DNA from 2 places in the Micromonospora sp. H33 genome. Region 1 is predicted to be linked to the other one. Evidence: riboswitches for the same ligand, from Rfam matches in the RefSeq annotation. Region 1 holds a riboswitch; the other holds the start of a gene.

Region 1 (3,371 bases):
ACGACCGGCTCGTCCGGGGCGTCCACGGGCCGCTGGGAGCCGTCCGGGAAGCGCAGGTGGTAGCGGCGCCCGTCCCAGACGCCGACGGGGGCCTGCGGATCCCGGCCCACGAAGTACGCCCGGTAGCCGCTGAGCGCCTGGAGCAGGTGCTGCTCCTCGGCGGCCGCCCGTGCCCGGTCGACGGGCCGGCGGTCCAGTCCACGGCGCATGCCGTCGCGCAGCAGCGCGAGCCGGGTCGCGGCGAACTGGTATCCGCGCATCGCCTTCAGGCCCGCGTCACCGCCCACCCGCTTGGCCCACACCCGGGCCGCGTGCCGCCGCCCGAGGCTGCTGAGCGCCGCCACCTCGGGCGGGGTGAGCCAGCCGGCCTGGACGTAGTCCGGCAGGGTGCGCTCGGTGAGCCGCCCCTCCCAGGACCGCAGCCAGACCGCGAGGCCCACCATGCCGAAGAAGATCGGCACCATCACGCCGATGAAGCCGTACAGCAGGATCAGCGGCTGGCCGGTGGCCTGGGTGAGCGTGGGCAGCAGGTTCCAGGTGCCGTGCAGCATCATCGCGAGCAGCAGGCCGGCGGCCGGGGCGAGCACGCGTACCCGCCGGTCGGCCGCACGGGCGGCGATGCCGAGCCCGACACCGGTCATCGAGGTGAAGAGCGGGTGGGCGAACCCGAAGAGCAGGATGCGCACGATGAAGATGGCGATGACCTGCTGCGTGCCGGTCGCCGGGCCGTACCGCTCCACGCCGGTCGCGTACCCGTAGCCGCCGAGGTACAGGATGTTCTCCACCATGGCGAAGCCGATCGCGGAGAGCCCGCAGTAGACCAGGGCGTCGGTGATCCCGGAGAACTCCCGGCGCCGGAAGATCAGCAGCAGGATCGGCCCGAGCGCCTTGGTCAGCTCCTCGATGAACGGCGCGACCAGCACCGCCGTGAGCGCGGTCGGCAGGCTCAGCCGCTCGAACCAGTCGGCGGCGAAGTTGTTCACCGTCAGCGAGGCGGCGGTGGAGACGAACGCTCCCCAGGCGAAACAGAAGATCAGGTACTTCAGTGGCTCCGGCTCGTACCGGTCGAGCCAGAGGAAGCAGGACACCAGCACCGGAACCGGGAGGACCGCCGCGATCACCCCGATCAGCAGCGCCTCACCGCCGAGGCTCTCGCCGAGGGTCCAGACCATGAACACCGCACAGCCGGCGATGAACAGGATCACCGCGGTCAGCACCAGGGCGCGTACCCAGCTGACCCGGCGCCGGGGGGCCTTCGTCACGCTGTCCACCGACGGCGGGAGGGGGGCGGCGGTCGGCGGCGTCGGCAGGGGCGTGCCGGGCGGGGTGTCGGCCATGCCGTCAGCGTAGTCACCGTCGGCCCGCCGGACGGGCCGCACCGCGGCCCGCTATGCTGCCGACAGGTCACGAGCGCCAGCGTCAAGCCCCGGCTTGCTGGCCGGCAACCCTCGTCGAGGTTCGCGGTGGGGTGCCCCGGGTGATGACCGGGCCCGGCCCGATCCGTGTGCTGGGCAAGCGCGGACCCCGCCCGTGTGCCCACCCGGGGTCCCTGGACCCGGAGGTGCCGCTGATGACCCTCACCCTCGTACCCCCGCCCGTGACGTCGCGGGCCGTGGCCGGACCGCTCGACGTGCTCGGCGTACCCGGTCAGATCAACCTCGACTACGCGGCCACCGCGCCGTGCGCGCGGGCCGCGGCCGACGCGGTGGCCGAGCTGCTGCCCTGGTACGCGAGCGTGCACCGGGGCGCCGGGGCGCTGTCGCGGCGCTGCACGCTGGCCTACGAGCGGGCCCGCCAGACCGTCGGCGACTTCTTCGGCGCCCGCGCCGACGACCACGTGGTCTTCACCCGCAACACGACGGACGCGCTCAACCTGCTCGCCCGGGCCCTGCCGGCCGGCGCCACCGTGGTCACGTTCGGCGGGGAGCACCACGCCAACCTGCTGCCCTGGCCGCGCGGCTCGGTACGGCTGCCGGTGCCGGACGGCCCGGCCGAGGCGGTCCGCGCGCTCGACGCCGCCCTCGGCGAGCTGCGCCGCGGCGGCACCCCCGGCCGGGAACTGCCGGTGCTGGTCGCGGTGACCGGGGCGAGCAACGTGACCGGCGAGCGGTGGCCGGTCGCCGAGCTGGCCCGGGTGGCCCGGCGGCACCGGGCCCGGATCGCGGTGGACGCCGCCCAACTCGCCCCGCACGCCCCCGTCGACCTGCGCGCCCTCGACGTCGACTACCTGACCGTCTCCGGCCACAAGCTGTACGCGCCGTTCGGCGCGGGCGTGCTCGTCGGGCGGGCCGACTGGCTGGACGCGGCACCGCCGTACCTGGCCGGTGGTGGCGCGACGAGCCACGTCGGGGCGGCCACCCACGACGTCCGGTGGGCGACCGGCCCGGCCCGGCACGAGGCCGGCACCCCGAACCTCTTCGGAGCGGTGTCCCTGGCCGCGGTGTGCACCGCCCTGGCCGGGGCCGACCGCGCCGCGCTGCACGACGCCGAGCAGGCACTGCTGGCCCGGCTGCGCGACGGCATCGCGGCGCTGCCGCACGTGGTCGAGCTGCGCACCTTCGGACCGGACGCGCCACGGGTGGGGATCGCCTCGTTCGTGGTGGCCGGTCGCGACTCGGCCGACGTCGCGGCCCACCTGGCCGCGCATCACGACATCGGGGTACGCGACGGCCTGTTCTGCGCCCACCCGCTCGCCCGCCGACTGCTCGCCGAGGCGGCCGGACGCAGCGGACGGCGCGACCTGCCGCCGACGGCGCTGCGGGCCAGCATCGGCCTGGGCAGCACCGAGGAGCACGTGGACCGGTTGCTCGCCGCCCTCGCCACGCTGGGCTGAGCCCTCGCCGGGACGGGCGGCAGCCGGGCGGGCCGGCGGCGGCCTCAGCCGATCGGTGGGGCGGTGGGCGGCTTGGCCCCGCCCTCCGGCTCGGCCGGCTGCCCCGGCTGCGGCTCCAGCTCGCCGAAGGACTTGCGGATCCAGCGGTTCGCCTCGTCCTGGCTGATGCCGGAGGCGACCAACAGGTCACTCGCGGCGGTACGCACCTGCGCGACCACCACGCTGCCGGAGAAGCCCACGCCCTCCGCGTACGCGCGGCCGGCCTCGCTGACCGCGCGCAGCGACCGCTCGCGGGCCTTCTCGGGCTCCTCGCCGACGGCGAACTCGTGCTTGAGCAGCCGCACCGACTCGGCGAGGTGGGCCACCGCGTCCGGCATCGGGTCGGGGATCTGCTCCTCGTCCTCGATGAGGGTGACCGCGCGCCGGATCAAGGTGCCGCTGTTGCGCATCGCCCGGTCGATAGGTTCGGCCGCCTCGGAGTAGTGGGCGAGCTCGTCGCGCCGGTGCCAGCGCGCCGGCGACAGCATGGCGGTCTCCT
Region 2 (3,371 bases), on a different contig from region 1:
AGCAACCCGAGGAAGTACACCAGGCTGGAGTCCTTGATCAGCGCGATGAGCTGGTTGACCCACGCGGGCAGCACGCGGCGGACGCCCTGCGGGATGATCACGACCCGCATCGCCTCCCCCCAGGAGAAGCCGAGGGCCCGGGCTGCCTCCACCTGGGCGGCCTCCACCGACTGGATGCCGGACCGGAAGATCTCCCCGATGTACGCCGCCGCGATCAGCGACAGCGCCAGGATGCCGAGGGGGTAGGGGTTCGGACCCCACACCTCCATCCCGAACGGCGCCAGCCCGACGCCGATCAGCAGGATCGTCGCCGCCGCCGGCAGGCCGCGGAAGACGTCGGTGTAGACACGGGCCGGCCAGCGCAACCAACGCGTACGCGAGATGCCCGCGACCGCCAGCAGCAGGCCCAGCACGGTGCCGAGCAGGGCGGCGGAGACCGCCAGGATCAGGGTGTTGGGCAGCCCGACGGTCAGCATCTCGGGCAGCGCTTCCCGCATCGACTCCCAGTCGAAGAAGGTCTCCCACAGGGTGCTCAACGGATCCATCAGTGGCTTCTCCTACCGCCCCGCTCGCTCTTTCCTGGTTCCTGTTAAGAAGGGGCCCCTTCACCTCGCCAGGCGTTTAAAAGGGGCCCTTCCTTGTCAGCTGACCGTGACCGTGCCGCTGCCCGGCTTGAAGTCCGCCGGGATCGGTCGACCCGGGTAGTACTGCTGCTGGAGTCGCGTCCAGGTGCCGTCCGCGATCACCTCGTCGAGCGCCTTGTCCAGCGCCTCGCGCAGCTTGTCGTTGCCCTTGGCGAACGCGTACGCGGTCGGCGCGGGGCTGAGCTCCTTCGCCGCCACGGTGATCTTGCCGTTGCTGTCCGCGGCCGACTTGTCGCCGATCTCGGCGGGGGCGATCCAGGCGTCGGCGGTGCCCGCCTTGAGCTGGTTGAGTGCGCCGTTGTAGTCCGGCACCCGGACCGGGTCGAGACCCTCCCGGGTGGCGTAGTCGTCCTGGACGGTGCCCTGGACGACCACCACCCGCTTGCCCTTGAGCTGGTCGAAGCCGGTAATGGGGGAGCCGGCCGGCACGTCGAGTCCGAAGTAGCCGAAGTCGTAGCCGTTGCCGAAGTCGACGGTCCTCTTCCGCGCCTCGGTGATGGTGATCGACGAGCTTCCGACATCGAACTTGCGGTTGGCGACCTGCGAGAGCAGCGCCGAGAAGTCGGTGCCGACGAACTCCACCTTCAGGCCGATCTTCGCGGCCGCCGCGACCAGCAGGTCGTTGTCGAAGCCGGTGAACTTCCCGTCCTTGAGGTACACGTTCGGTGGCGCGTCGGTGAGCGTGCCGGCGCGCAGCACGCCGGGCTGGAGCAGGTCGTAGGGGTTGTCCGCCGAGCCGGCGGCGTCGTCACCGCCGCAGGCGGTGAGGGTGGCGGCGCCGAGGACGGCGGCGACGGCGAGGGCGGCGGCCCGGGTCAGGGCGGGAACGAATCGCACAGGTGTCTCCGAGTGGGTTGTCCGGGCGGGCACGGGCGTGCGCCGCCGACGGTGCGCCGGTGGGCGGACCGCTGGGAAGGTTCGGTGCGAGGGAGTGTGGCGCTCAGCTACACGCGGCGCTGCAGACCCGCATCATGTCGACGTGACGGCGCCGGGTCAGGGCCGGCGGCGGGGCGTCGATGCGGACGTACATGGCTCTCCTCCAGGTCGGTGCTGACCTGGGGAACCAGGCCACGCTTGCACCGGAGCCCGCTCCGGTGCCTGGTCCTCACCCGGGGCACCCCTACGTGGACGAGGGTTGCCGGCCAGCAAGCCGGGGCTTCGCGCTGGCACTCATGACCTGCGGACGAGACTAGCAGCGGGTGACGGTGTGCCGTCCAGCCGTTATGACCACCCTCACGTGCCGCCGTACCTGCGGATTCGTCACTCCTCGATCGCCCCGCCGACGTGCCGCAGGTGCGCGCGGAACGGGTAGCCCGGGTCGGCGTCGGCCCGAGCGCTGACCGGTTCGCCCTGGCGGCACGCGGCTTCCCGGCCGGTACCGGATGTGAGGTGTGGCCCGTGAGGTCGGGGGTAGTCGGCGGGGTCGGGGGAAGACTGGGGAGGTCTGGTGGACTCGTACCCTGCGGTGGAGGCGCACGGGCTGATCGGCGACCTGCAGACCGCTGCGCTGGTGAGCATCAACGGCACCCTGGACTGGTTCTGCGCGCCGCGCTTCGACTCGCCGAGCATCTTCGGCGGCCTGCTCGATCGGCGTCGCGGCGGCTACTTCCAAATCTCGCCCGACGGCGTCGACTACACGAGCAAGCAGCTGTACCTGCCGGGGACCCCGATCCTGATCACCCGCTTCCTCAGCTCTGACGGCGTCGGCGAGCTGGTCGACTTCATGCCGGTGGCGGGAGACCGACCCACCGATCGTCACCGTCTGGTCCGGATGCTCCGGGTTGTCCGGGGCAGCATGCGGTTCCGGGCCGACTGCCGGCCGCGTTTCAACTACGGCCGCGATCCGTACAAGCTGGAGGCGTACCCCGACGGCAGCGTCCTGCGCAGTACCACGCAGTCGCTCACCCTGGGCACCATCCGGTACGCCGAGCGCCTGTCCGAGGAGCATGAACGCCGGCGCACCGAAGAGGGCCTCTGTGTGGTCGCCACGCTCCATGAGGGCGAGGCCGGGGGAGTGGTCCTGGAGACCAATTCGCCGGATCCGCCCCGCGCCTACAGTCCGGACGAGGTGCGGGAGATGCTGGAGGAGACGCGCGACTTCTGGCGGCGCTGGCTCGACCGGTCCCGGTACACCGGGCGCTGGCGGGAGATGGTGGAGCGGTCGGCGATGACGCTCAAGCTCATGACGTACGCCCCGACCGGAGCCCTGATCGCGGCGCCCACCGCCGGGCTGCCGGAGCAGGTCGGCGGCGAACGCAACTGGGACTACCGCTACACCTGGATCCGCGACGCGTCGTTCTCCGTGCATGCGCTGCTCGGTCTCGGTTTCACCGACGAGGCCGCCGGCTATCTCCGGTGGCTCGGCGATCGGGTCCAGGACGCGGAGCGGGACGGAGTGCCGCTGCAGATCATGTACCGCGTCGACGGCTCGCCCGATCTCACGGAGGAGGTGCTCGGCCACCTGGAGGGGTACCGCGGGTCCGGGCCGGTGCGGGTCGGCAACGGTGCGGCACGGCAACTGCAACTGGACATCTACGGCGAGGCTCTCAACTCCATCCACCTCGCGGACAGCCACGGCCTGAAGGGCCCCCATCAGGCGTGGCTGCGCATCGTTCGCATCATCGACTGGCTCTGCGACAACTGGGACCAGCCCGAGGACGGGATCTGGGAGAGCCGCGCCGGCCCCCAGGACTACACCTACGGGCGGCTGATGTCGTGGGTGGCGCT

The links. A riboswitch is a leader RNA that binds a small molecule or an ion and turns the genes downstream of it on or off. The one in region 1 is predicted to bind S-adenosylmethionine.
Region 2: another riboswitch for S-adenosylmethionine. It lies ahead of ACTMS0_RS20600 (ABC transporter substrate-binding protein); the one in region 1 lies ahead of ACTMS0_RS09670 (aminotransferase class V-fold PLP-dependent enzyme).

The regions. Positions count from the first base shown of each region.
Region 1 is NZ_JBQHDE010000003.1:107,742-111,112, reverse strand. Features, by position in the region: gene ACTMS0_RS09675 (PrsW family intramembrane metalloprotease) at 1-1,337, opposite strand, end outside; SAM riboswitch class IV at 1,403-1,524, shown strand; gene ACTMS0_RS09670 (aminotransferase class V-fold PLP-dependent enzyme) at 1,571-2,833, shown strand; gene ACTMS0_RS09665 (FUSC family protein) at 2,878-3,371, opposite strand, start outside.
Region 2 is NZ_JBQHDE010000009.1:197,682-201,052, forward strand. Features, by position in the region: gene ACTMS0_RS20595 (amino acid ABC transporter permease) at 1-545, opposite strand, end outside; gene ACTMS0_RS20600 (ABC transporter substrate-binding protein) at 642-1,481, opposite strand; SAM riboswitch class IV at 1,710-1,822, opposite strand; gene ACTMS0_RS20605 (glycoside hydrolase family 15 protein) at 2,092-3,371, shown strand, end outside.